2 regions of the Rahnella sp. PCH160 genome follow, and region 2 is predicted to be linked to the other one. Evidence: predicted binding sites of a transcription regulator. Region 2 holds the regulator's gene; the other holds the start of a gene.
The links. The regulator PurR, encoded in region 2, represses purine synthesis genes. The targets are predictions, from matches to a motif close to CANGCAAACGTTTGCNTG.
Positions count from the first base shown of each region.

Region 1: gcvT (glycine cleavage system aminomethyltransferase GcvT) is a predicted target of PurR. The motif match lies at 1,114-1,131, and genes of this name have one in related genera.

Region 1 covers NZ_JBLOGT010000001.1:47,273-50,407, reverse strand. Annotated here, with positions in the region: gene ubiI (FAD-dependent 2-octaprenylphenol hydroxylase) at 1-864, shown strand, start outside; gene gcvT (glycine cleavage system aminomethyltransferase GcvT) at 1,187-2,284, shown strand; gene gcvH (glycine cleavage system protein GcvH) at 2,337-2,723, shown strand; gene gcvP (aminomethyl-transferring glycine dehydrogenase) at 2,833-3,135, shown strand, end outside.
Region 2 covers NZ_JBLOGT010000001.1:4,102,102-4,105,236, forward strand. Annotated here, with positions in the region: gene ACM5QY_RS19060 (NlpC/P60 family protein) at 1-736, shown strand, start outside; gene cydH (cytochrome bd-I oxidase subunit CydH) at 901-990, opposite strand; gene purR (HTH-type transcriptional repressor PurR) at 1,324-2,349, shown strand; gene punR (DNA-binding transcriptional activator PunR) at 2,387-3,135, opposite strand, start outside.

The sequences.
Region 1 (3,135 bases), 4.1 Mb from region 2:
GCAGAAAACGCTTCGGACATCACGCTGCTCGCACCTGCGACGCTGAAAAATGTCGCGTGGGGCGAAAACGATGCGTTCGTGACCCTCAGTGATGACCGTCAGCTTAGCGCGCGTTTAGTGGTCGGCGCTGATGGTGCACAGTCGTGGCTGCGTCAGCACGCCGATATCCCGCTGACGTTCTGGGATTACCGCCATCATGCACTGGTTGCGACCATTCGCACCGAAAAGCCGCACCAGTCTGTTGCAAGACAGGTTTTCCACGGTGAAGGTATTCTGGCGTTCCTGCCGCTGGCAGATCCGCATTTGTCTTCCATCGTCTGGTCGGTTTCACCGGATGAAGCGCAGCGTCTGAGCGCCCTGGCACCGGAGGAATTCAATAAAATTCTCGCCAGCACATTTGACCTGCGTCTGGGCGTTTGTGCTGTCGAAAGCGAACGCGTGACCTTCCCGCTGACCGGTCGTTATGCCCGCAGCTTTGCCGCGCCGCGTCTGGCGCTGGTGGGCGATGCGGCGCACACCGTGCATCCGCTGGCCGGGCAGGGCGTTAATTTAGGCTTTATGGACGCCGCTGAGCTGGCTTCTGAAATTAAACGCCTGCAAAAAGAAGGCAAGGATTTCGGCCAGCACATGTATCTGCGCCGTTACGAGCGCCGCCGTAAACACAGCGCGGCACTGATGCTGGCGGGGATGCAGGGCTTCCGTGAACTGTTTGCCGGGGATAATCCGGCGAAGAAATTACTGCGTGATATCGGCCTGACGCTGGCGGATTCCTTGCCGGGCGTGAAACCGCAACTGGTCCGTCAGGCGATGGGGCTGAACGATCTTCCAGAATGGTTGCGGGATGATTCACTTCGATTGAAATAATCTAATTTCAGCTCGGTTTTACCATTATTTTTTCTAATCCGAGGCCGGATTCTCCATTCTGAAAAGGGTGAGAAATCCGGCCTCGCCGTTATATAACATCGATACTTTTGCTGTTTATTTGTAGATTTTGCGCCACAAACCCCAGTTTACCAGTCAAAAACTCTGCACAATGCCCCTGAGAAATTACTGACATTCGTTCTGCTCCGCATATTTTATCTTATGGTTAGCAGGGGGATTCAGTGGTAAGTTCAGACAAAGGGTATCGTTTGCGCTCCCTGTCATTTTTACATTTTCAGGCAGCCTTTTCGTCATGAGGAATAAGATGGTTAAGCAGACTCAGCTTTATGAACAACACGTGGCGTGCGGTGCGCGTATGGTCGATTTCCACGGCTGGATGATGCCTTTGCATTACGGCTCGCAGCTGGATGAGCACCACATTGTGCGTCAGGACGCCGGTATATTTGACGTCTCGCACATGACCATCGTTGATCTTCACGGCGCACGGACCCGCGAATTCCTCCGTTACCTTCTGGCGAATGACGTCGCCAAACTCACCGTCCCGGGCAAAGCCCTGTACACCGGTATGCTCAATGCGTCCGGCGGCGTGATCGACGACCTGATTGTTTACTTCCTCACTGAAGATTATTTCCGCCTGGTGGTGAATTCCGCGACCCGCGAAAAGGATCTGGCATGGATTTCGCAGCATGCAGAACCGTACGGCATCGAACTGACCGTGCGTGATGACTTAGCGCTGGTTGCTGTTCAGGGGCCGCAGGCGAAAGAAAAAGCGGAAACGCTGTTCACCGCAGAACAAAAACACGCCGTTGCCGGCATGAAACCGTTCTTCGGCGTGCAGGCGGGCGACCTCTTTATTGCCACGACCGGCTACACCGGCGAAGCAGGCTATGAAATCGCATTGCCGCAAGAGCAGGTTGCTGATTTCTGGCAGAAATTGCTGGCCGCGGGCGTTAAACCAGCCGGGCTCGGCGCGCGTGACACGCTGCGTCTGGAAGCAGGCATGAATCTTTACGGTCAGGAAATGGATGAAGGCGTTTCACCGCTGGCGGCCAACATGGGCTGGACCATTGCGTGGGCACCGGAAGACCGCAACTTTATTGGCCGTGACGCACTGGAAAGACAGCGCGAGCAGAGCACCGAACACCTTGTCGGTTTAGTGATGACAGAGAAAGGCGTGCTGCGTAACGAACTGCCGGTGCGATTCACCGACGGCGCGGGCAATACGCAGGAAGGCGTGATCACCAGCGGCTCATTCTCCCCGACTCTCGGCTACAGTATTGCTCTGGCACGCGTTCCGGCGGGCATTGGCGAAAACGCTATTGTCCAAATCCGTAACCGCGAAATGCCGGTAAAAGTCACCAAACCAGGCTTTGTCCGTCACGGCAAACCGCTGGCGCAGTAACCCATTCGATTAGCTGATTTATAAAAATTTAAAACGTTTTCAGGAGATTAAGATGAGCAATGTGCCAGCAGATTTGAAATACGCGTCTTCCCACGAGTGGGTGCGTTCAGAAGGCAACGGCGTTTACACCGTAGGGATCACCGAACACGCACAGGAATTACTGGGCGATATGGTCTTTGTAGACCTGCCAGAAGTGGGTCGTGAAGTTGCCGCAGGTGAAGACTGCGCGGTCGCGGAATCCGTTAAAGCGGCGTCCGATATTTACTCCCCAATCAGCGGCGAAATCGTTGCCGTGAACGGCGAACTGGAAGGTTCTCCGGAGCTGGTCAACAGCGAGCCGTACGGCGCAGGTTTCCTGTTCCAGATTAAAGCCTCAGACGAAGCCGAACTGGCTAACCTTCTGGATGCAGAAGCCTACTCAGCTTCAATCGAAGAATAAGCAAGACTGCAATGCGCGCCCCGCAACCCGTTTGCGGGGCGAATTCAAGACCCGTAGCTTTTGTCAGTATCCCAAGACACCTCCAGCAGATTTCAGGAATGCGTAGCAAATGACTCAGACTCTCAGCCAACTCGAAAACAACGAAGCCTTTATCGGCCGTCACATTGGTCCGTCTTCTCAGCAGCAGCAACAGATGCTGGAAACGGTCGGTGCAGACTCGTTAAACGCGCTGATCCAGCAGATCGTTCCGGTCGATATCCAGTTGCCGGGGCCACCGGCCGTCGGCGATGCCGTGACAGAACATCAGGCGCTGGCTGAGCTGAAAGCCATTGCCAGCCAGAACCAGCGTTATAAATCCTACATTGGTATGGGTTACAGCGCGGTGCTGACGCCGCCGGTTATCCTGCGCAAC
Region 2 (3,135 bases):
AGTCGCGCCGGTTTCAGAACCTAAAACTCAGGAAAAAATTTCGAAGAAGAAAGTCAAAAGCACCGAACTGGTTAAGCGAAAGACATCTTCAGAAAAAACAGTAAAAACGACGCGGGCCGAGAGTAAAGTAGAAAGTAAAAAAGAAAAAACACTCAAGACAACGCGGGCCGGGGCGAAAGCAGAAAAAGAAACGGAAACCCGCTCTCTCGCTAAAAACAGCAGTAAAAAGGTCAGCAAAAAAGAAGCCTATGGCCGTCACCGCAAAGGCAAGAAGTTGCATGAAGAAGACAGTAAACCGATAACGCTCAGCGCAACGCACAAAAAACGTTATCAGCACGCACAGCAAACTGCCATGACAAAACTGATGCACCAGGTCGGCAAACCTTATCGCTGGGGCGGGACCTCACCGAATACAGGTTTTGATTGCAGCGGACTGGTTTACTACGCCTACAAAGATCTGATCCGAATAAAAATGCCTCGCACAGCCAATGAAATGTACCACTTGCGCGATGCGGCTCCGGTCAAACGGGGTGAATTAGAATCCGGCGATTTGGTGTTCTTCCGAATTAATAACCGCGGTGCCGCCGACCATGTTGGTGTTTACGTTGGAAACGGGAAGTTTATCCAGTCACCACGTACCGGCGAAGACATTAAAATCACCTCACTGGGTGAAGATTACTGGCAAGACCATTATGTTGGCGCACGACGGGTAATGACCCCTAAGACGATCCGATAATAAACAATTCGTTAAGTCTGAAGTTTCGCTAATCAGCCATTGAATAGCATTTAACGAAGAGTTTCTGCAGGGAAGAGTATCGGCGCAAAGGGCCACTGCGTAAAATTGAAAAGGGCGATTCCTGTTATAGGTATCGCCCTTTTTTATTGCGGCTTTCGCGCAGATCAATTCATGATTGCGGTGAAGCTGAAAGCCATAATCATAAGCAAAGCGCAGATCGTAGTGATCAAAGAAAATTTCAGGTTGCTGTCCATCAAACCCCCTTACGGATCAAATTGTGGCGTTCATTTAGCCACACTAAATGTGTGCCAACGCATTTTCTCATAATTCACATTTAAAATCTTGTGCTGAATAACAACAGGCTCATGACAATTTTACTTCCACTTTCCTGCATTATAAGTGAAAATTGTCGGTTACCACGCCTGTGTGCCGGTCGATTTCACCCGAGAGCATTTCACGCCTCATCCTGAAGAATCCACCCAACGATTTCACTGCCCTTTTCTAAGTCAGCAGTCAAATCCACGCAAGCAAACGATTAACATAATGCTAACGTGCTGATACACGTGAGCACAGGAGTCATTTTTTACATGGCAACGATTAAAGATGTCGCAAAGCGCGCTGGCGTTTCCACCACAACCGTGTCGCACGTCATCAATAAAACCCGTTTCGTCGCCGAAGAAACCCGAGCCGCGGTTCTCCTTGCAATCAAAGAGTTGCACTATTCTCCCAGCGCCGTGGCACGCAGTCTGAAGGTCAATAACACCAAAACTATCGGTCTGCTGGCAACATCCAGCGAAGCGCCCTACTTCGCCGAAGTGATCGAGGCCGTGGAAAACAGCTGTTTCTCAAAAGGCTATACGCTGATTTTGTGTAACTCACACAATAATCTGGAGAAACAGCAGGCCTACCTGCAAATGCTGGCGCAAAAACGCGTCGATGGTTTACTGGTGATGTGCGCGGAATATCCGGACGAATTGCTGAATATGCTCGAAGAATACCGTTCCATCCCGATGGTCGTGATGGACTGGGGCGAAGCGCGTAAGAATTTCACCGACAGTATCATCGATAACGCGTTCGAAGGCGGCTATATGGCCGGACGTTATCTGATTGAGCGCGGTCATCGCGATATCGGCGTCATTCCGGGGCAACTGGCGCGAAACACCGGCGGCGGCCGCTTCCAGGGTTTTGTTAAAGCGCTGACGGAAGCCAATATCCCTCTTCGTGAAGAATGGGTGGTTCAGGGCGATTTTGAGCCGGAATCAGGGTATCAGGCCATGCACAAAATTCTGATGCAGAAACACCGCCCGACGGCTGTGTTCTGTGGCGGAGACGTGATGGCGATGGGCGCAATTTGTGCTGCCGATGAGCTTGGTCTGCGCGTACCGCAGGATATTTCCGTGATTGGTTATGACAACGTGCGTAATGCGCGTTATTTCTCGCCTGCGCTGACGACGGTTCACCAGCCGAAAGAACGTCTGGGTGAAATGGCCTTTACCATGCTGCTGGACAGAATTATCAGTAAGCGCGAAGAATCGCAGACTATTGAAGTGCATCCGAAACTGGTTGAACGCCGTTCCGTCGCCGACGGCCCGTTCCGCGACTACCGCCGTTAATTTTCAATGAACGCCTGCGATGCAGGCGTTTTTTTCATCAATCGCGCAACCACTCCCGGTTCATCGTCTCCATATCCCCCATATAATCCAGCAGCCACGCCAGTGAAGGCGACGGATTGCTTTGATCCCACGTCAGGCAACACGGGCTATCAGGGAAAGTATTTTCCAGCGCCAGAACCCGCAATTTCTGCTGTTCAATCCAGGGTGTCACCCGGTGAACCGGCATCATCCCTACGCATAAACCTTCGTTCAGACATTCCAGCGCGCACGTCCAGTCGGGAACCACCAACCTTCGCTGGTTATCCAGCGTCCAGGTATCGCGCTTTGGCAATGTCCGTGACGTGTCTTCCAGACAAAGCGCCGGATAAGGTCGCAGCTGTTCGTCAGTCAATACACCCGTGTTTTGCGCAAGCGGATGCTGTGCGCTGACCACGCAATGCCAGTCCATAAACCCCATATCGCGGAAACTGAAACGTCCTCCGACGGGGATCGCTCGCGTCGCGCCAATAGCAACATCTGCCCGCCCGTCAACCAGGGCGTCCCAGACACCGTTGAAGACTTCCGAATGAATGATGAGCTCGGTGTCCGGGAAATGCCGGTAGAAATCCAGCACCAGTCGCCGCGTCCGGGCAGGTTTAACGATACGGTCGACGGCCACCCGCAATTCTCCGCGCCAGCCGTTCGCGACCTGCTGACACTGACGTCGGGTAGCTATCATTTTTTTTGTCAGAATCCGCGCTTCATCAACAAAAACTTTCCCTGCAGGCGTCAGTACTACGTCGCGAT